3 regions of the Lysinibacillus sp. C5.1 genome follow, and region 3 is predicted to be linked to each of the others. Evidence: riboswitches for the same ligand, from Rfam matches in the RefSeq annotation. Region 3 holds a riboswitch; each other region holds the start of a gene.
What was found. A riboswitch is a leader RNA that binds a small molecule or an ion and turns the genes downstream of it on or off. The one in region 3 is predicted to bind cobalamin.
Positions count from the first base shown of each region.

Region 1: linked by a shared signal. The riboswitch ahead of nikA (nickel ABC transporter substrate-binding protein) and the one ahead of cobT (nicotinate-nucleotide--dimethylbenzimidazole phosphoribosyltransferase) in region 3 are both predicted to bind cobalamin.
Region 2: linked by a shared signal. The riboswitch ahead of I5435_RS12935 (ribonucleoside-diphosphate reductase subunit alpha) and the one ahead of cobT (nicotinate-nucleotide--dimethylbenzimidazole phosphoribosyltransferase) in region 3 are both predicted to bind cobalamin.

Region 1 covers NZ_CP066226.1:2,427,678-2,435,425, reverse strand. The annotation lists gene I5435_RS11780 (ABC transporter ATP-binding protein) at 1-134, opposite strand, end outside; gene I5435_RS11775 (ABC transporter permease subunit) at 145-957, opposite strand; gene nikB (nickel ABC transporter permease) at 959-1,912, opposite strand; gene nikA (nickel ABC transporter substrate-binding protein) at 1,985-3,598, opposite strand; cobalamin riboswitch at 3,745-3,937, opposite strand; gene I5435_RS11760 (YqhV family protein) at 4,421-4,696, shown strand; gene I5435_RS11755 (SDR family oxidoreductase) at 5,030-5,743, opposite strand; gene I5435_RS11750 (NAD(P)H-dependent oxidoreductase) at 5,774-6,325, opposite strand; gene I5435_RS11745 (winged helix-turn-helix transcriptional regulator) at 6,648-6,986, shown strand; gene I5435_RS11740 (SPL family radical SAM protein) at 7,655-7,748, opposite strand, start outside.
Region 2 covers NZ_CP066226.1:2,663,627-2,671,374, forward strand. The annotation lists partial or broken gene I5435_RS12925 (ABC transporter ATP-binding protein) at 1-292, opposite strand, end outside; gene I5435_RS12930 (ribonucleotide-diphosphate reductase subunit beta) at 563-1,603, opposite strand; gene I5435_RS12935 (ribonucleoside-diphosphate reductase subunit alpha) at 1,616-3,829, opposite strand; cobalamin riboswitch at 3,990-4,178, opposite strand; gene I5435_RS12940 (hypothetical protein) at 4,286-4,972, opposite strand; gene I5435_RS12945 (ECF transporter S component) at 4,969-5,463, opposite strand; gene I5435_RS12950 (bifunctional adenosylcobinamide kinase/adenosylcobinamide-phosphate guanylyltransferase) at 5,510-5,902, opposite strand; gene I5435_RS12955 (histidine phosphatase family protein) at 5,854-6,450, opposite strand; gene cobS (adenosylcobinamide-GDP ribazoletransferase) at 6,423-7,199, opposite strand; gene I5435_RS12965 (bifunctional adenosylcobinamide kinase/adenosylcobinamide-phosphate guanylyltransferase) at 7,416-7,748, opposite strand, start outside.
Region 3 covers NZ_CP066226.1:1,175,614-1,183,361, forward strand. The annotation lists gene I5435_RS05380 (alpha/beta fold hydrolase) at 1-463, shown strand, start outside; gene miaA (tRNA (adenosine(37)-N6)-dimethylallyltransferase MiaA) at 450-1,334, shown strand; gene hfq (RNA chaperone Hfq) at 1,442-1,672, shown strand; gene I5435_RS05395 (rhodanese-like domain-containing protein) at 1,771-2,073, shown strand; cobalamin riboswitch at 2,198-2,372, shown strand; gene cobT (nicotinate-nucleotide--dimethylbenzimidazole phosphoribosyltransferase) at 2,483-3,538, shown strand; gene I5435_RS05405 (trimeric intracellular cation channel family protein) at 3,759-4,364, opposite strand; gene I5435_RS05410 (methionine gamma-lyase family protein) at 4,512-5,762, shown strand; gene I5435_RS05415 (MerR family transcriptional regulator) at 5,985-6,359, shown strand; gene glnA (type I glutamate--ammonia ligase) at 6,459-7,748, shown strand, end outside.

The sequences.
Region 1 (7,748 bases), 1.3 Mb from region 3:
TTTCCACTACCACTTTCCCCGATAATTCCTAAGACACGCCCTTTATAGGCAGTCATATTAATAGAGGACAATACATTTTTTTCGCCGATTTTCACCGTTAAATCTTTCACTTCTAACACTTTCTCTTTGTCCATAACTTCCCCTTTACTCAAATTTCTTTAGACTACTTGCTAAACGATTAAACAATAGAACAACCAGAACAATGGCAAGTCCCGGATAAAGCATTAATTCAGGATGTTGGCGAATGTACTGCTTCCCTTCGTTCACCATCATTCCCCATTCAGGGATGGGGGCCTGCACGCCAAGTCCGATAAATGAAAAGCCGGCAATTTCCAAAATGACTTTCCCTACATCCAGTGCAACCATTGTTACGATGATAGGTAGCACATTGGGGACATAATGACGTACGATTAAACCGACTCCTGTAGTTCCACTAATTCTAGCTGCTTGAATAAATTCTTTTTCATTCATCCCTATAAATAAGCTTCTTATCATTCTTGAATAATAAATAAGCTGCGTAAAAATAAGTGCAATTAACACATTTTTCAAACTTGGACCTAATAAACCTAAAAGCCCAAATGCTAGTACAAGTGTAGGAAAAGCTAATAAAATATCACATATCCGAATGAATAGGAAATCTATCATACCTCTTTTTAAAGCAACAAATGCTCCTAGAAAGATAGCTAGTATAATCGCTATTATTTGAATTAAAAGAGCTGATCCTAAAGAATAGCGAATACCTAAAAGTATTCGAGAAAAGACACATCTTCCTAAATGATCTGTTCCTAATGGATATTGCCAAGTAGGAGCTAAAAATCGCCTTGTAATATCGACTGCAAAAGGGTCATGGGGCATTAATAATGGTGCAAAAATCCCCAACAAACCAATGATTACAAGTATTGTTAAACTAAACGATTTTTTATAATTTACATGACTTAGTTTCTTTACTAGACTCACTTCAATCTCTCCTGCCCTTCATCATCAGGTGAGGATCCAATACCCGATGTAATACATCGGCGCATAAATTAGAAAGTACATAGATGACGGCAATAATTAGAACATAGCATTGAACAACCGGGTAATCCCGATTAATAATCGATTCAATTAAAAACCTACCGAGTCCTGGCCAACTAAAGACTTGCTCCACAATTACCGCACCACCGAGTAAATTACCAAGTGTCAAGCCCAGCATCGTAGTCAACGTTATCGCAGCATTTCTCATTACATGTTGCATGAGTATGACAGAATTTTTTAATCCTCTTAACTGAGCGTATTGAACATAATGCTTATGTAATTCTTCAATAATCGTTGCACGAATTAACTGAACAAATAATCCAATTGTCGGTAAGGCTAGTGTTAGCGCAGGTAAAACAAGATGAGCAAGTGTCCCCTTCCCATTAGTCGGGAAAATACCAAATTTTAAGCTAAATAGATACAGTAATAAAAAACCTAACCAAAATGTTGGAATTGATACACTCAAGATAGAAAACAATCTAATTATTTTATCGATTATGGCACACTTATACAGTGCGCTTATCATACCTAATGGGATACTAAAAACAAGAATGAGCACAAATGCAGCAACAGCCAATTCGATAGTTGCTGGTAATTTAGCGAATAGCTCATGTGCCACTGGTAATTTACTAACAAAAGAAGTACCAAAATCAAACTGCAAAACTCCTATTAACCAAAGCAGATATTGAATAAGTAAAGGTTTGTCTGTCCCAAGTTCCTCACGTAATGCCTGGATTGCCTCTTCCGTTGGCGTAACTTTAGCCAATCTTAAAATAACCTCCGCAGGCTCTATTGGAACGAAGCGAATAAATACAAACGTCAATATAGATACCCCTAATAATACAAACGGTAACGTTAAAATTCTTTTTAAACAAAACATCCATGTCGATTCGTACATGCTGTCACCTCCTACCCAATCCTATGATAAAGAGAGAGCTGTCTTTGTAAGACACTCTCTCTTCTACTTGTATTACTCTGTATCCATTTGTGCATATGGAATATCATATTCAGATGCACGAGGCACAAAATCCTTCATATATGGTTGATAAATCACGTTATTTGTTTCATAAGATATCGGATAGAATAGTGCTTGATCATGGAACATAGTTAAAATATCCGTATAGAGCTGCACTCGTTCCTCTTCATCTGTTCCAACTAATAATTGGTGAATTTTAGTATCAATTTCTTTGGTGTTTGGTAAACCTAATTTTGCTTCATAAACACCACTAGCATTTGGTGTAGCTGATTCATTAGCAAAGCCATGTGGATCTGTTGGTGGTCCGTTTGTACGCCAAAAATTAATATCCACCTGATTATCCATTAATTTTTGAAGGCCAACCATTACATCTGCACCTTCTAGATTCAACTGTACCCCTATTTTTGCTAGTTCACCTTGCATCAACTCAGCCATTGGTTTTTGAATGGCATCTGTTGCGATATAGATTAAATCTAATGATAATGGTTGTCCGTTTTTCGAACGAATTTTATCGCCCTTTTGTAATGTCCACCCAGCTTCATCAAGTAGCTGTTGCGCTTTTTCTGGATTATACAAGATTGGTTCTAAATCAATATTGGCAAAAGGAATTGCATCCCAAAATAGTGTGTCGGCCACTTTTTCTGTACCATGTGTAATACTATCAACCATTTGCTCCTTATTGATAGCATATTGAATGGCTTGACGTACCTTTAATTCTGCTAACGGTCCTGACTGCGTATTGAATAATAACGCTTTTGTAGACAATGGTTCAGAGGTAGCTGTTTTATATTTGTCACTATCTTTTAAATACGAATAGTTATCTAAACTAATGATGCCACGACCATAAATTAAATCTAACTCTTCGTTTTCAAATGCCAACGAAATCGATTCAGAATCAGGGATGATTTTTACTTTAATTTGTTCTAAGAGAGGTTTTTCCCCCCAATAGTTTTCGTTGCGACTAAATAAAGCATATTCATCTTTTTTGTAATCTGTTAATACCCATGGACCTGTCCCAACTGGTGCTTTGATGGAATCTTGCGTCGCATCTCCTTCAGGGAATCCGTTATCCCCTAAAAAACGGAATGGACGTACAAAGGCCAGTTCGTTTAATACTGGATAATAAGGTTCATCTAATTGCAAACGAATTGTATAATCATCTTCTTTTACAACCTCAACAATATGGTTGACCATGCCCATCCAAAAATGTATTTCCCGATTTGCTAATATGGCATCGAAGTTACGAATGACATTATCCGCATTAAAAGCAGTTCCGTCTGAATACTTAACGTCTTTTCTTAAATGGAAAATGTAAGAAGTCTTATCCTTTGAAATGTCCCAACTTTCTGCTAGCTTAGGCGTAATAGTCCCATCATCGTTATACTCAACCAAAGATTCGTAGACCATTGCTTGTGCAGTCATTTGATTAGGTAAATATGTATGAGGGTTTAATGGACCGACATCTAAAGGCCATCCAATCGTTATCATTTTTTCGTCATTTGTTTGTGTTGTTGTTTTTCCCTTTTCTGTATCAGTGTTTGTACAACCTGCAAGAACACTGAAAGTCAAAAAAAGTACAAACGGAAGTAAATACTTTGTCAATCTCATTTTCTGTCTCCTATCTCCTATCTTGGTTCAAAAGCATCTACTACTAGATAAAAGAAAGCATAAAAAAACCTTATTCAAAAAGAATAAGGATAGATAAGCCTACAAAAAGTAAGTCTCCATCCATCTCCCTATCTTTCGTAGATCATCAATGAATCTTCTTACAAGCAGGCATTCTGGCTCATGAATCATTATTTTGTTTCACCTTCACGAGTAATAACTCTGTGTCAATGGAAACAAAACTCCTCATTTACAGTTGCGGGACAGCATGGGATTTACACCCATTTTCCTTTTAATTGAATGAAATTTCATTTCACTCAAACTTGTAATAATTGCTATGAAATTAGTATTAAACATAACATGCACGAAAGTTTACGTCAATTTTATTTTCAGAATATAATAAAATAAGAAAAATCTTCATTATTTTATAAACTTGCTGAGTGTATTCATTTAACTAAAAAAGACCATTGTTCCAAAAGAGAATAAGGCTGACGTTTTATTAAATATCTACTCCAAATATAAAATTTTAAAAATCTTAGCGTAGCCTTCCAGTCTCATTTGATAAATTGATAAACCTCTCTTTAAGTACTAACTTCCCCAGGATTTTACAAAACAGAAAATAGATTTATAAAACTGATTGTATTAATATTTTTTGCACTTTTAACTAGATAATCAACATAGTAATTAACACTATCAAGCATACGATTACAAGCATATCTCATACGAATGATACATATAGTGATGTTAGTATTTCATTCAAACAGAATTCTATAATTAGACTGAGATGGATTTATAAGATATGCGAATATTATCTATAAAGATAGGATGATGACCATTATTGAAAAATCGGTTCTAGCTATGGTTATTTTACGTGTATTGTCTGGAAGTATTGAAGTAAGTGCTGGTTTGTTGATGCTAAAGTTGAACAATTTAGAAAAAGCATTCTATATTAATACAATGCTTGCATTGGTTGGTCCAACAGTTTTAATCGTAACAACAGCAATTGCATTATTTGGACTAGCTGATAAAATACCTGTGGCGAGAATTATTTGCTTATTTACTGGAATTACACTTATCATTGTTAGCTCACATATAAAGTAATAGGGACATTTCGTTCTAAATCCTTGTTATGTATTAGCCATCCTGAACAATATCTTTACTGTTCAATAATTTGCTGTAGCGTGTGACGACGCTACTTTTTTTATGTAAAAGTCACCTCTACCTAACAAATTGAGATTGTGTGTATCGCACGCAATTATTCGTTTGTGGCGTTGGTGCTTAAAATCGTCCACACACTGTTGTTAAAAAGAACACTAACTAAACACCTCCGCGTTAATTGATATATACAATACTCGTTAGTCAACGCGAAAGGTGTTTTATTTGTTAGGTCAGTTTTAGTTCTACAAAAGTTTGTTTAGGAAATATATTCTGGTTTTAAGTTAACATGTGGCCGCCTTCTACATGAAGAACCGTTCCAGTCACGAAACTATTTTGTAGCAAATATAGTACGCTTTGTGCAACATCATCAGCTCGCCCTATTCGTTTCACAGGGAGTTTATTTTCAACTGTATTATAGAAGTGATTACGTGCTTCTTCTGGCATTTTGCTACGGGATGGTGTATCAATTATACCTGGTGAAACGATGTTTACTCGGATAGGAGCAAGTTCTAATGCCAAAGTCTGACCTAAATTGGAAATAGCCGCATTAACTGCACCTAGTATTGCTGAGCCCACCATAGCCTTGTAGGCTACAACGCCAGAAAATAAAATAATAGAACCGTTTGGTGAAATGTTAGAAGCACCGTATTTGGCTGCATAATATTGTCCCCAAAATTTGTTTTCAAACAGTTTTCGTGCTTGTGCTGTATCCGTTTGGAGGAATGCCCCGCTGGATGTTTCTGCCGCGCTTATCACCAGATGATCGACATGACCAATCTTTTCAAAGAAAGATTGTACTTGCTGTTCTTGTGTTGTATCTAGAATATAAGTTGTTGCCCTAACTCCTAATTGCTCTTTTGCCTTCTGCAATTTCTCTTCGGAGCGACTGGCAATGATTACTTCTGCCCCTTGCGCTACTAGCTGTTTAGCTGATGCCAAACCAATCCCAGAGCTTCCACCGATAATTACAACTTTTTTATCTTTTAACATATTTCTCTCCCCTTATTCGTTTACATAAGTTTAAAAATTCAATATCTCTTGCAGGTGTAAATCAAGTTCGGATACAAACTTTTCAATCTTTGGATTTTTGACTACGTCATAACAAGAGAAACTCTTTAATGGTTTCATTCCGATAAATTTCTGTATAAGATGTAAATGCATTATTGCATCTTCTAGGGTATTCCCTTCAAAAAATTCACTTGGATTGTTAAATGCTTTTTCAGGGGCATTCCAGGTAAGCGAAAACATATATTTCTTTTCAGTCAACAATCCACCTTTCCCATACTCATCAGCACCCCTAAAAAATAAACCATAGGCATATACCTCATCCATATACGTCTTCAATAAGCCGGGGACACTGAACCAATAAATAGGTGTTTGATAAATGACAATATCAGCCCATATAAATTTTTGTTGTTCTTCTTCGATTTTATATCCGTTTTGAATAATTGTTGTTTTTACATTGTTCTTTTTTTCTAAAAAACTAACCATTTTGTTCATCAATGTTTGGTTCAAATTCCCCTCAGCTGAACTGTATTTCTGATGACCGTTAATAATAAGTATATTTTTCATCTTTTTCTGGCTCCTTCAATTCTGTTATCTCTTAAAACAAACCTAGTGTCTTGCCAATGTTCTACTAACCGTTTGCTACAGCGGGAAAATTCCCTTAGTGTTGTACAAATAGTAATAGCAACGGTAGCTTATTTCATTGATTTCTGACAATAATTTTGAGCACCTCCTCAATTAAGGATGAAATTAACAAATACAAAGATATTATAAATATAGTAACTTCCTTTAGGGAAGTAGTGATATTTAATTCATTAAGTTTCTGAAAGTATACTATTGTGCTATGATGAGGTAAATTGCTCAAAAATTTTGAGGGAGGATGTTTCAAATGAGTGTGATTGAGACAGTAGTGTTGACCAAAGGAGTACCTGGTGAGGCTTGCCCCATTGCGAAAACACTCGATGTAATTGGAACTAAATGGACATTTTTAATAATTCGCGATTTACTTATAGAAGGAACAATGCGGTTCAGTGACCTATTAAAATCTATGGATGGAATTAGTCCGAAAACACTTTCCCTCCGTCTTAAAACACTAGAAAATCATGGGATTTTGATTAAAAAGGTTTTCCCAGAAGTTCCCCCTCGTGTGGAATATACGTTAACAGACAAAGGAAAACAGTTGGAAGGTGTTTTCATTGAATTAAAGCGATTTGGATTAAATTTATAAATAGTTTAAACAAGTCATGCTTTACATTTTGGTATGTTAATATATTGTAAAAAAGGGGCTGGGACATAACTAAAAAAATTTAAGAAACAGACGAAAGCTGTTCATAATTTTTTGCTATATGGAGACCTTAGCTATTCTTGCTTTTGCAATTAAAAAAATTAGAAGTGTTCACTAGTTGTTGGTAGCGAAGGCGGTGACTCCAGTGGGAACAGCACATAATGTTAGACGCAACAGACCGCGCGTTAGCGAGGGTTGCGGCTTACGGTGTGCCCGCGGAAAGCACCGCCGTAGCGGTCAACAACGGCATAGCAAAAAAGTGTTAGATTGATGGCAGTCAATCTAACACTTTTTCTCTTATGTCCCAGCCCCTTTTAATGCACTATATGATGCTCCACAATCCGCTTGGACCCATTTCCATACTTTCGATAACTAGAAAATTGTGACAAAAGTAATTATATTAGGGTAGATTATTACACATTGCTTTTACGGATTTTCCCATAAAAATTACACTGTAAAACATATCGAGATTCAACCACACATACAGTTGCCCATCTCGATAGCTCTCACAGCGCACAAGCATCGTTTATATAAAATTCAGCAAGGATGCTTGTAATGCTCGTTCCGTTATTTGCAAAGCTCCATTTGTGATAGCCAATGTGCTATTACTTTTAGGGCTCAAATCCTGCTTGACTTAGATAAACATCACTTTCTGGAAAGATTTTAATAAATCGATTATAGACATTATTAATTACATGTGGTCCG
Region 2 (7,748 bases), 1.5 Mb from region 3:
TTTCATACAATGATTGACGGACATCAGAGGCAAAGTGAATAGCCGCCTTGGAACTATAAAAAGAGCACCCAATCCCCCCCACTAGTCCAAGAACCGCACTCATCAGCATTAACACGAACATTTGAAGGACATATGAATTGTCACCATTTGCTATTCCTGTATCAATCATATGTTGCATAATGGTTGGTTGGATTAAATCCATCGTTACCTCAAGCACCATTAAAATAGGTGCAATCAGTGTAAAAAATTTATAGGGTCCTAAATACCTCCCTAACTGTTTAACTACTTGCATTCTTTCGTCTCCGTTCCTTGTAAATCACATACGCTATTCATTATAACTGAAAATCATTCCCAATTGGCAACTGAATTCAGATGGATTTTAGTGACAGGCACTCAAACAATTTTCTGGCTAGAAAGTAAAAATCCACTTGAACTTCTGCGGGAACTCACATACAGAAAGTCACAACATACGGCGCAAAAGCGGGAGTTGTGGCTTACATCATGCTACGCAAAAGCCAAGTGGATAGAGTGACAGGCACTCAAACAATTATATTATATTAAATTACAAGTCATCGAAGCCGTTATCTTCTACATTAACTTTGACATATTGACGGGAGCGTTGTTCAAAGAAATCTGTCTTTCCTAAGTCTACATCCTCGTATGCTTTAATCCATTTTAATGGATTTTTTCGATAACCCTCAAACGGACGCTCTACCCCTAGTTGGTGGCAACGTACATTCGCATAAAAATGGACATAATCATGGACATCTTCCACATCAAGTCCTTCAATTTTTTCACCTATGACTTCATTTGCCCAATCGATTTCAAGTTGAACCGCTTCACGGAAAATCTCCTGCACACGCGCCGCTCGTTCTGGTGTATCATATTCAGGAAATTCCGCTAGCAATTCCTGATAGATTTTCACAAATAAATCCACATGTAGCTGTTCATCACGGTTGATATAATTGATCATCGTTGACGAAGCCACCATTTTTTGATTGCGTGCTAAATGATAGAAGAAGGCAAAGCCTGAATAGAAAAATAAGCCTTCTAAAATAACATCATAGACAATGGCCTCTAACATATTTTCAACATTTGGTTCCTCTGCAAATGCTTGATAGCCTTTCATCACAAAATCATTGCGACGCTCTAACACTGGCTCCGTGCGCCAAAAGTCAAATGTACGGTCTTGTTCATCTTTATTTACAATACTGGATAAAACATAAGAATAGGAATGATTATGAATCACTTCTTGTTGCGCTAAAATAATCATTAAGGCATTAAGGCTCGAATCCGTTAAATAGTCCGCCACCTTGCCCGCAAAATCCGTTTGTACACTGTCTAACAGCGCCAGTAAGCCAATAATTTTCAAAAATGATTCCTGTTCATCCGCTGATAAAGTTGGAAATTGTTTGACATCATTGCTCATATTAATCTCAAAAGGTGTCCAAAAGTTCCCAAGCATTTTTTTATATTTTGGGTACGCCCAACTAAAACGCACATCATCCCAGTTTAAAATATTAGAAGAGCGCCCGTTCACAATGGCTGTCGAACGGTTTGGCGCCTCCTTATCCATCATTTTTCGTTTCGTAATTGTTGTCATTTTCTATTCCTCCTAGCTTGCACAAGACTCACATTCTAGCAATTCAACAGATGTTGAGCGCACATAATAAGTCGTTTTTACGCCACTTGCCCAAGCATTAAGATGTAAAGCGAGTAAGTCTTTTGCCTGAATCGTATTTTGCACATATAAATTAAGCGAAATGCCCTGGTCAATATGACGGGCACGTGCCGCATTTTGTTTAATTGTCCAGTTTTGATCGATAAAGTAAGCAGACTTATAATACCAAGTCGTTACGGGTGATAAGTCCGGTACTGTAACAGGAATTTTGTAATCCTTTTTCTCCTCGGAGTAACTCTTTTGGAAAATCGGATCAATTGTTGCCGTACTGCCTGCCAAAATAGATGTCGATGAATTTGGTGCTACGGCCATTACATACCCATTGCGCATTCCATATTTTGCGACATCCGCACGCAAAGCTTGCCACTTGTCACTGTTGTAGCTACGCTTTTCAAAATAAACACCCGTTTGCCAGTCAGAGCCCTCAAATAATGGGTAAGCACCTTTTTCGCGCGCAAGTGCACTCGATGCACGAATCGTTAAATACGCAATATGCTCGTATAATTTATCAGCAAAGTCAACTGCCTCATCCGACTCCCATTGAATTTCCTTCAAGGCAAGTAAATGATGCCAACCAAATGTCCCTAGCCCAATTCCACGATAACGAGCATTAGTACGCTCGGCTTGTTTCACAGGAATAGTATTTAAGGCAATCACATTATCTAACATGCGCACTTGAATCGGTATTAAACGCTCTAACACACCAGCCGGAACAGCCTTTCCTAAATTGACAGAAGATAAATTACATACAACAAAATCTCCTGGCTTACGACGTGTCACAATCACATCATCTTCTAACGTAATGGATTCGAATTGCGTCGGCGACATGTTTTGGAAAATTTCAGTACATAAATTTGAACTATAAATCATCCCTTCATGCTTATTTGGATTCATGCGATTTACTTCATCGCGGTAAAACATAAATGGTACACCTGTTTCCAACTGTGAACGCATAATACGCTTCATAATATCGATTGCCGGCACCACTTCTCGACTTAATAGTGGATTGGCAATGCACGACGCATATTTATCTCGGAAAGAGCCTTGTCCTTTTTGCTCATCATAACAATCTTCAAGTGAGAAGCCCATTACCTCACGTACTTCATGTGGGTCAAATAAATGCCACTCTCCACGCGCTTCGACTGCTTCCATAAAAATATCCGGTAAACATAAACCAGTGAAAATATCATGCGCGCGTAATCGTTCGTCTCCATTATTTAAACGTAAATCTAAAAACGTAAAGACATCTTTATGCCACACATCTAAATATACGGCGATTGCGCCTTGGCGTTGACCAAGCTGATCCACTGACACCGCTGTATTATTAAGTTGTTTGATCCATGGCAGTACCCCACTAGATGCGCCTTTAAACCCTTTGATAGAGGAGCCACGACTACGGATTTTCCCCATGTAAACGCCTATACCGCCCCCGTATTTCGATAATGTTGCAACATCGGTGTTCGTATCATAAATACTTTGTAAACTATCATCTACCGTATCAATAAAGCAGCTTGAAAGCTGGCCATGCGTTTTTCCGGCATTTGACAATGTTGGTGTTGCAACCGTCATATATAAATTACTCATCGCCCAATACGATTCTCGTACTTTTTCTAAGCGGTTTTCCGTTTCATCTTGCATCAATGTCATTGCAATGACCATCCAACGCTCTTGCGGTAATTCTACAGGTGTTTTTGTATAATCACGCACAACATAGCGGTCCATTAACGTTTTTAAACCGATATACGTAAACAGCTCATCACGACTCTGTTCAAGATAAGACGCAAGCTCGACTAGCTCTAGTTCACTATACTTCGTCGTTAAACAATCGTGATAAAGCCCTGCCTCGGTATAGCGAGCAAGTTGCTCTGGAAATACCTTATAGACATCTTCCACCCCAACACCACGACGGGTAGCAAATTGATCATACAATTTTTCTAAGTAAATTTGGGCAGCAACAAATGTCCAATATGGCTCTTCCTCATCAATAAGACTAAGTGTTTGTAAAATCATCGCATCCGCCCAAGCTTCAAATGTTGCATTGTCATTTTTTCGTAGCCATCTATCCGATAATCTTACAAAGCTTTCAAGCTCCTCCTCTGTGTAACTTTTCTTTAACTTAGCCATCTGCTGTTCGATTTGAATTGTCATATTCCCATTCTCTCCCTTTCTATCAGCGCACACAAAAAAGCGATTACACACCCTGTTTCGGTTGCGTAATCGCTGTAAAATCGGAAATGGAAATGAAGGACATGTACACATCGAAGTGGACAAATCTCTCGCCTCCACTTCTCAATCCCCGAAGATGTGTTGCTGTCTTGAACAACTCGGCAGGTCTCCTGGCTCATGCTTCCTTCAAATAATTGCCTTCCCGTTCTTTCACAGTGGCATCCTAATTATTTGTCAGCACTTACAGTTGCGGGGACAGCTTCGGCTTTAGATATCTCTATTTCCGAATTCCCTTTTAAACCATACTGGTACCGCTTGTCCAATATACTATATATAGTGTTTTAACTCCTAAACAAATCTAACATATTGTGTTTAACGTTTCAATAGGCGTTTTGCCCCTTGTATTCTCGAAAACGCTACTTTTGCTCGAAGCAAGCCCTATTCCAATGCAGTTTTACGCAGTTTCTCAAAATTTCTAGTAAAAATTTTTTGTGCCAGTTGCTCTTTTTCTGGATTGATTCCTAGTAAAATTACCGCACATGGCCCTGCTGTTTTTCCTACATCCAGCGAACTTTTAATTTGTTGCTGACCAAAAAGTCTTAAAAATTCTGCTTGTAAGCCTTGAGAACCTACCGGCCAAACTTGTTGCACAATTTCCTCGCGCCAAGCTTGGTAAATGGGCTGTAGTTGGGCCACATCTTCAGGCTGCGCAAGCACTTCATTGCCAACGAGTGGCAGTCCATACGTATACCAAATCAGGTTGTCACTAGCAAATGACGACCTTGTTTGCATTTCACCTAACATTGTTACAGATAATCCCGATTGCACAGTCGGCATATTGGATTCTGAACTGCCATTTACAGGTGGACATGGTAGACCTGCTTCTTCAAAGACTTGCGCAAGTCCTTCGACATAACGAGACCACGCCTCATCGCCTGAAAAGTTGGCAAGAATAATATGACTGGGTAGGGCATCGGCTGCAAGCTGTTCTAGAAAAGTGACACGCCCAGTTAAATAAGCCGTTAATGTATCCGGAGCCGATACGACATCTTGAGGTTTTTCTCCGATGGCTGCAGCATTATCTGTTGTAACAATCAGATTCCCTATTTTTACTGCATTTCTCAATTTGCTCGCCCTGCCTTACGAACAAACACTTTCGAGAGTATTGGCATCACGACAGCTACAATCAATAAATTGATGACAGTTGCCATGAAAATACTCGCTAATGAGCCCCAGAAAAACGCTGGACTAATGATGAAATAAAATGGGAGTGGTGCGATCACACCGTTTAATATAAGCGCTACTGGCCATTTCCAAAAATGCATACCTTTTTTGTGCATCACACCGAATAGCCATACAACAATAAACATTTCGACCGCAATAATAAGATGCAAAGGTCCAAGTAGAAAACCAGATGTCAATGCTGTAATCAAATGACCTATTAACCCTGCTACTCCTGCCAATACAGGCGATAAAAATGCAACGCTTAAAAATGCTGGCGCTGAGTCGAGTGCCGCCGATGATACAAAAGACGGAATTTTAATAACTGCCCCAACTGCACAAATCGCCGCAACCATGGCTGTTAATGTCAAACTCATTAATTTTTGTCGATTCATTCCATTTCCTCTTTTCTACAAGTATTCTACTGAAGCCTAAACTCGTTTATTTAATACGTTCTGCAATGCCATACCAAATGCGATTTACTTGTTGTGCTTCTACAAATAACGCCTGATACAAGCGACCACACGTGTCACGCAATAGTCTTGCTTGCTTTTCCATCGGTACAACACCACGTCCCATATCGGTTACAATCATATACACTACACAGTTTTTTTCAAGGCTTTTAAGTGTTGTCAAAATGTGATGGATAATGGCTTCATCTTCCTCCAAATTGCGTTTTACGAGCCATTGTTCTAAATTTTTAATAATGAGTGCATCACAATCAGGTGCAACATCTGGTAGTTCGCCATCAATTATCGTATAGTGATCATCTTTTAGTAATCGCTCTACATAAGCGGTTTTTCCGTTATAGGCTCCTCCGATAAAGACATGCATCTAGCTCCCTCCTTCCAAGCTGCTCGGGAAAACGTTAGCGTAAATAGGCGATTATGGGGTGCTTGATATGACCAAAAAGCCTCTTGTTGTGGAGCAAATGCAACAAGTAACGCTCGCACCACCCCACCATGAACAACGAGATAATAGTCATCCTCATCTTTTGGTAACGCTAAAAAACCTGCGACTACTCGCTCACAAAACTGATCAAATCTTTCACCGTTTGGTGGCGCATTTTTCATTGGGTCATCTAACCATCTACGGTACCGAGAATCTGTCTTTAATTGGTCATATGTTTTGCCTTCAAAATCACCAAAATTCGTCTCTCGAAATCTCACATCGGCTATATAGCTAGCTTGTGGAAAATAACATTTCGCGGTTTCTTGACAACGACGTAAATCACTGCCATATACTTTTCTGACAGAATCATTGACTATTGGAAGCGCCGACGCCTGTGCTAAGGAAGAATCTGTCCAGCCAATATAACGCTTTTCCACATTTTCTTTTGTTGGTGCATGTCTCATTAAACGAACAGTAACAATGTCACCCATAGCACAACCTCCATTCCTTCGATTGAAGCACCTAGCAAGTCCCCAGAAACTCCGCCAAAATTACGCACTGTAAACTGCCGAAACAATACAAATGCAATGACTAAAACGACCATTAACAGCAATGGCACTATAGAAAAGCTTGAAACTACGAACACACCACAATAGGCAAGTAAAAGCGTAAGTAACATCAAACTTGTCAGTAAGCGATGATGTATATGTGTTTTAAAAAAATAAGCAAGTCCTTTTTCCTTCGAACATTGTAACGATAGAAAATAGAAACTCATTCCTACACGTGTCAATAAAGGGATAAAGACAAGCATCCATAATGAAAGTTTGTTCTGTACAAAAAGTTCATGTAGCACAACGAATTTTCCCAACACTAGAAATAACACAGATAGTACACCAAATGCCCCAACTCGCGGATCATCTAATATTTCAAGTCGCTTATCTCGATCGCGATAAGAAAAATAAGCATCCCCCATATCGATAAAACCGTCTAGATGCAAGCCTCCTGTAAATAATGCAAATAAACCGATAATCATAAAAGTTAAGAGGACTTCACTGCTGGCTGTCCATTGTGTTAAACAGTAGATTATCGCTGCAACAACAGCTCCCATCAGCGCCCCTATCCAAGGTAAAAATGCAAACATTCCGGTAATTGTCCGTTTAGTTAACGGAATTTCTTTATGTACAGGCAAAACTGTAAAAAATTGAAATGCCAGCAATACACTGTGCCATATAGTTTTCATCGCCTTGCCTTCTTTCTTTCGTGTTATCTCAACCAATTTTAGTGAAGAATATAAAAAAATCTAGTAGATCAATTGCCAATAAGACATAAAAAGCAAACGTTTACAGGAGCAATCAAAATCATTTTCCATGCTACCGTGCCATCTAGATTTTCCCGTTTACTTGTGGAGTTACATCTTTTTTGTGTCAGTCACTAACTAAGCTTAGAAGTTGGTTCCTTATTTCCATTTCTTGACGATACCATAATTTATTTCATAGGCGTCATGTGAAATAGATACAAACCATTGATGGAGATTGCCGAGCAATTGGCGGTACAATTCCACCTCCTGATTTTCATACGGCGGTTCATCAAAAAGTTCATTAGAAACGACAAAAAGCGTCACCTTTTTGTCAAGTAACGTCAATACTGCACTTTTCATAAACCATATTTTTTCCTCTAGACACCCTGGCTTTTCTACACATGGCGTTCCACGATCAAATCCTTCATAAAAGGCATTGGTCAGCCATGTCGTCACACAGTCCCAAAGTACAATATCCCCTTCAACTAACGT
Region 3 (7,748 bases):
ATTCGCAATGCGGCACGGTAAAGAAACCGAGAGCCCTTTATTAAATAAGTTGAGCTTTGGTAGCTTTAATAAGCAGTTTCCAAATCCTAAAACCGGGTATGATTGGCTATGTTCGGTAGAGCAGGAAGTGCAAAAGTATATTGACGACCCATATTGTGGCTTTATTCCAAGCAATCAATTTTTTGCTGACTTAACAGCTGGCTTTATGGTATTGAATCGAAAAAAAGAGATTGAAAAAATACAGAAAAACTTGCCGATTCTATTGATCAGCGGTAGCAAGGACCCTGTTGGCGATAGTGGTCTAGGTGTTTATTCCGTAGCTGAACAATTTGCAGCAGCAGGATTACAAGATGTTACTGTCTATTTATTTGAAGATAAACGACATGAAATTTTAAATGAAGACAATCAACAGGCGGTTCATCAAGTTTTATTACGGTGGTTAGAAAAGTATGATAGAAAATAAAATACAGCAAGCAGAGGTCGTAGCAATTGTTGGGCCAACAGCTTCAGGTAAAACAGCACTAAGCATTGAACTAGCCAAAAAGTACAATGGTGAAATTATTAATGGCGATTCCATGCAAATTTATAAAGGTTTAGATATTGGTACAGCGAAAATTACTGAAGAAGAGATGGAAGGTGTGCCACATCACTTATTAAGCTTCAAAGAGCCAACGGAATCCTTTTCAGTAGCGGAATACCAAGCGTTAGTACGCTCTAAAATTAATGAGATACAGGCGCGTGGTAAGCTACCGATTATTGTTGGAGGTTCTGGCCTATATGTACAAGCAGTCCTTTATGATTTTCAATTTACAGACGAGCAGGTTGATGACCTAGCACGTAAAGCTTATTATGAGGAGCTAGAAAAGTTAGGTCCAGAAGCTATGCATGCTAAGTTAGCAGCACTTGATCCGAAAACTGCTGAAACAATTCATCCAAACAATACAAGACGTGTGATTCGAGCGTTAGAAATGATTGAATTAAGTGGTGTTTCAAAGGCGTCAGAGGAACACAATCGTGGAGAAATCCCATTGTATCGCCACTTAATTATAGGACTTGGTCAAAATATGTCTCGCGAAGAACTTTATGAGCGCATTAATCTCCGAGTGGATGTCATGATGGATAAAGGGCTACTGCAAGAAGTGCAGGGACTATGGCAACAAAATATTCGAGGTGTACAGTCGATTCAAGCGATCGGTTATAAGGAATTGTATGATTACTTAGATGGTAGATGTACATTAGAAGAAGCAATCGAAAATTTAAAGCAAAATTCTCGACGTTATGCGAAAAGACAGTTGACTTATTTCCGCAATAAAATGGATATTCATTTTATTTGAAAAGACTAAAAACTTTAATAATTTCTAAAAATTACTAATTGATAAATTGGTAGAACATGCTACTATAGGAATGAAGAGGTAGAAAGAGAGTAGGGGAGGCGCATTCTATGAAATCAATCAATTTGCAAGATACGTTTTTGAACCATCTACGTAAAAACAGTGTTTTTGTAACTGTGTTTCTGTTAAACGGGTTCCAGTTAAAAGGAACTGTGAAATCCTATGATAACTTTACAGTATTATTAGTAGATGCTGAAAGTAAACAGCATCTCATTTACAAACACGCAATTTCTACATTCGTTCCAGCAAAGCAAGTCGAATTTTTAGAGGCAGAAGAATAAATAAAGTAAATAGAAACAGTTAGTGTTACATCACTAGCTGTTTTTTTTCGTTCACGCTATAATGTAATAGGAAATTGATATATTGGAGGATTTTATAGATGAAATCGATGGATACAACACAATTATTAGAACGATTAGATGCAAACGAAGACCTTTACATTATTGATGTGCGAGAAGACGATGAAGTAGCACAAGGTGTTATCCCTGGTGCGCAACATATTGCACTTGGGACAATCCCTGAGCGCTTGGATGAATTAGATACGACTAAACCATATATTATCGTTTGTAAAGCAGGTGGACGTTCTGCAAATGCTTGTGCATACTTAGAAGCACAAGGCTTTGACGTAACAAACCTTGAAGGTGGCATGCTTGCTTATGATGGAGAATTAGAATTTAAATAAGAAGATATATCGAGGTATGTAACAGGTCAGCTTGTTAAGTACCTCGTTTTTTATTGGACTAAAGTGCGAGTACAAAAATTTTTTCAATATTGACACTAAAAACACTTTGTCGTAAATTTAAAGTAATTACATAAAAGCATTAGGTGCCCACTTTGGGAGAATAGGGAATAAAGTGAAAATCTTTAGCGGTCCCACCACTGTAAAACGGAGTTTTATAGAGAATACCACTAGCATAGCTGGGAAGGTTCTATAAAATGTTGAAATTGAGCCAGGAGACCTGCCTAATTGCTTCGGATGATATAGACGATGGAAAAGTCTGTAGTTTATTTGTTATGAGATAAACTACAGGTTTTTCCATTTTTTTATTTCAATCTTTATGTAATAGGCTATTTAAAAAGGAGAAATGAACATGCAATTATTACAACAAACACTTCAACAGATTCAACATGCTAATAACGAAATAATGGAAAAAGCAAGGGACTATATAGATTCTCTTAGCAAGCCACCAAGTAGCTTAGGAAAACTTGAATCACTGGCTATACAATTGGCTGGTATTACAGGAGAGCTCTATCCTAAAATTGATAACAAAGCAATTATTGTCTGTGCAGGCGATCACGGTGTGTGTGATGAAGCCGTAACATCCAATCCGCAAGATGTAACATTTCTTCAAACATTAAATTTTCCAAAAGGGATAACAGGTGTTTGTGCTATTGCAAACATAACGAATGCCAAAATTGTAACAGTGGACGTAGGGGTAAAACAGGATATTCCGCTCGATGCGGGTGTTATAATAAAAAAAATAAAATACGGGACGGATAACATGGCAAAAGGTCCAGCCATGACAAGGGAAGAAGCCATTCAATCAATTGAAGTAGGAATTGAAGTAGCAACGGCAGAAATAGCACAAGGAGTTAATGTATTGGGTACAGGTGAAATGGGGATTGGCAATACTACACCAAGTGCGGCTATCTTATCCGTACTGCATGCGTGTCACCCACAAGAAGTGACAGGATTCGGTGCAGGGGTTGGATCAGGAGGAATTGCGCATAAAGTTGAAGTCATTCAAAACGCCATTGCCTTAAATAAACCGAATCGTCATGATGCGATTGATGTACTTGCAAAAGTGGGTGGGTTAGAGATAGGTGCGATGGCTGGTGTAATTCTGGCGGCTGCTGCCAATCGTAAGCCCGTTGTAATTGATGGCTTTATTTCGACAGTCGCTGCTCTTATCGCTTATGAACTCGAACCGAAAGTGCAAGATTATATTATTCCTTCCCATGCCTCTGAAGAACCGGGGGCAAAAATAGCTGCTGAACTGTTAGGAGTGGAGCCGATGCTTCATATGAACATGCGATTGGGAGAGGGTTCTGGTGCAGCTTTAGCCTTTCCAATACTCGATGCAGCTTGCTCTATGGTGAGCAACATGGCGACATTAGCTGAGTCTGTCGGGCTGGTAGAGAAGTAATCATTTGTTAAGTGCCGATAGGGAAAAATCATAGTTAAACATTTAAAGAGTAATTGTCTATAGCCAAAAGGAAGCTGGGGCAAAAGAGAAAAAGTGTTAGATTGAACCCAATCAATCTAACACTTTTCTGCTATGCCGTTGTTACCCGCTATCAACAACTAGGTGAACACTTCTAATTTTTTATTTATTGCAAAAGCAAGAATAGCTAAGTTCTACATCCTTAAGCTCGATTCAATTTTCGCAAAGGTAAGCGCCATTTCTTCATATATGAAAGTACTCGTAAAATTGTAATTACCCCGAATAACACGTATAAAAAGATATCTCCTTCTAGTAATTCCAATCCAATAAGTAGACCAGCAAGTGCTGCCCAGACACCGTAGATTTCATCACGTAGCACGAGTGGCTTACGTCCTGCCAATAAATCACGAACTATTCCACCACCTGAACCAGTTAAGACTGCGGCTACAATAACCGCACTAATGGGCATATTGAGCTTCACTGCATATAATGCCCCTTGTATAGCAAAAGCCGATAAGCCTATAGCATCTGTAAAATTGCCCCAACGATGCCAATGCTGTATAAGATGATGAGGAAAAATAAAAAATATCGTAATGGCAGCGATTGCAATTTGAAACATCATATCCTGTCCCCACAACGTTGTAACTGGTAAACCGATAAGTAAATTACGAATGGCACCGCCACCGAATGCAGTTACAATGCCAAGTATATATACACCGAATAAATCGTATTCTTCTTCCATTGCAATTATTGCCCCGGAAATAGCGAAGGCAATTGTCCCAATTATGCTAAAAACTTCCCAAGCCATCACTTTCCCTCCTTAAACGAGAATAATTTGTAGTAAGTCCGCCCCTTAGCTTAGCGTATTTAACAGCTAGACACAATAGCATTTTTTGCAGGGTTGCAAACAAATTGATAAGATAGGAAAGAACAATTTGAAACGGAGACGAAAACAATGACTTTTACAACCCATTTAACAGCAGAAACGTTAGCATTAGCGGAAAAAATTGAGGAAAGAGTCCGCCCATATCATACGAAAGTAGAAAATATGGCGTTCTTCAACCAGCAAAAAGTCCTTTCAGCATTTAGAACGCATCAAGTGAGCGATTTTCATTTACATCCATCCAATGGCTATGGCTATGATGATGAAGGCCGTGACAATCTTGAACGTGTGTATGCGGAAGTTTTTGGAGCAGAGGCGGCAATTGTTCGTCCTCAAATCATATCTGGAACACATGCAATTACGCTTAGTCTATTCGGCGTGTTACGACCAGGTGATGAATTGCTTTATATATCAGGCCAACCATATGACACATTACAGTCGATTGTCGATGGAGGAGACAAAGATACGGGCTCGCTAAAGGACTATAAAATTGGTTATCGACATGTAGATTTAATCGATAACGAAACGGTTGACTGGTCTGCAGTCGCTGCAGCCATTACACCGAACACAAAAATGATAGCCATTCAACGTTCAAAAGGCTATGCATCACGTCCATCCTTTACAATTTCGCAAATTGCAGAAATGTGTGCCAAGGTACGTGAATTAGCACCCAATGCTATTATATTTGTAGATAACTGCTATGGAGAATTTGTGGAAGCACAAGAACCTACAGAAGTAGGTGCGGATTTAATGGCTGGTTCGCTTATTAAAAATCCAGGTGGCGGTTTAGCTAAAATAGGTGGTTATATTGCAGGTCGAGCTGACTTAGTAGAAAAATGTGCATATCGTATGACATCACCAGGAATTGGTGCGGAGGCAGGCGCTACATTAAATACGCTAGGTGACTTTTACCAAGGCTTTTTCCTAGCACCACATGTAGTCAGCCAAGCATTAAAAGGTGCGATTTTCACAGCGGCTATGTTAGAGGAAGTAGGCATGACGACGTTCCCAAGTTATCATGCTGAACGTACAGATTTAATTCAATCGGTATCGTTTAATACAGCCGAGCAAATGGTTGCTTTCTGTCGTGAAATTCAAGCCAACTCGCCAATTAATGCGCATTATGCACCAGAGCCTGCTTATATGCCAGGCTACGAGGATGATGTTATTATGGCGGCAGGCACATTTATTCAAGGTTCGAGTATTGAACTGACAGCAGACGGTCCAATTCGTCCACCGTTTACAGCATTTATTCAAGGTGGCTTGACATATGAGCACGTGAAATTTGCTATTTGTAGTGCAGTTCAAGGCTTACAAAAATAGACTTTATTAACAAGGCCCCATTACAGTTTAGTGATGGGGCTTATCTCTAATATAAATAGATAAACTGTAAAAGTGTATGTTTCGTTCAGGTATTTTGACTAGTTTTTAACAATTTTGCATCAATTCTAAAAAAAATTAAAAAACCATGTTAGGAAACCTAACATCTTTGTTGACAGTGAATTTTTTTCGTTATATGATAAGCGGGTATTGGGGGGGACTTAAATGAGTCGTGAAATTAGACGAACTATGCCGTTATTATCTATGAGTATCGTGATGCAATTGACCGAGCTTTCGGCACGCCAAATTCGTTATTATGAAGAACACCATTTAATTGAGCCACACCGAACAGAAGGCAATCGTCGTATGTTTTCATTAAATGACGTCGATATACTTCTTGAAATAAAAGATTACTTGGAGCAGGGCATGAATATGGCGAAGATTAAAAAAATATTTGCCAAAAAATCAGATCCTATTGCCGCTGAAGAACCAGATTTAACCGACACAGAATTACGTCGGATTATGCGCGAAGAAATGCGTCAAGCGCAGCGCATGCAAAAATCATCCATCCGACGTGGGGATTTATCCCGATTCTATTAAAATAAATACGAAATGGTTCAAATTACAATCAGTTTATTATTTTTTTAGTAGGGTAGGGTAATGATATAAGCAAGACAATTTATAGGAGTGTGGAAAACTGTGGGTAAATACACAAAAGACGACATCAAGCGTTTAATCGAGGAGAAAAATGTAAGTTTCATTCGTTTACAATTTACGGATATTCTAGGTACTATTAAAAACGTTGAAATTCCTGTTAGTCAACTAGACAAAGCATTAGAAAACAAAATGATGTTCGATGGCTCGTCCATTGAAGGCTTCGTACGTATTGAAGAATCGGATATGTATTTATATCCTGATTTAGATTCTTTCGTAGTGTTCCCTTGGACTTCAGAAAAAGGGAAAGTAGCACGTTTCATCTGTGACGTATACACTGCAAAAGGCGAACCATTCGCTGGTGACCCACGTAACAACTTAAAACGTATCCTTAAAAAAATGGAAGATATGGGCTTCACAAGCTTCAACTTAGGACCTGAGCCAGAATTCTTCTTATTCAAATTAGATGCAAAAGGTGAACCTACATTAGAAGTAAATGACCACGGTGGTTATTTTGACTTAGCGCCTACAGATTTAGGTGAAAACTGTCGTCGTGATATCGTGTTAGAGCTTGAAGAAATGGGCTTTGAAATCGAAGCTTCACACCATGAAGTAGCACCAGGTCAACATGAAATCGACTTTAAATATGCAGATGCTATTACAGCTTGTGACAACATCCAAACATTCAAACTAGTTGTTAAAACAATTGCACGTAAACACGGTCTACATGCTACATTTATGCCAAAACCATTGTTCGGTGAAGCAGGCTCTGGTATGCACTTCAACGTATCTTTATTTAAAGGGAAAGAAAATGCATTCTACGATGAATCTACAGAGCTAGGTCTTTCTGAAACAGCAATGCAATTTATGGCAGGTGTTCTTGCACACGTACAAGGATTCACAGCCGTAACAAACCCAACAGTAAACTCTTATAAGCGTTTAGTTCCAGGTTATGAAGCGCCATGTTATGTTGCATGGTCTGCACAAAACCGTTCACCACTTATTCGTATCCCGTCTGCACGCGGACTTTCAACTCGTGTAGAAGTACGTTCAGTGGATCCTTCAGCAAACCCATATTTAGCGATGGCTGTTATTTTAGAAGCGGGTCTAGAAGGTATCCGTCAACAATTAACGCCACCTGCAGCGATTAACCGCAATATCTATGTAATGACAGAAGAAGAACGCAAAGCGAACGGTATTGCGAATTTACCACCAGCACTAGACGATGCGTTAACATTACTTGCACAAGATAAAGTGGCTCAATCAGCTTTAGGTGAACACATTTACGCAAACTTCAAAGAAGCAAAAGAAATCGAGTTCGATATGTACCGTACA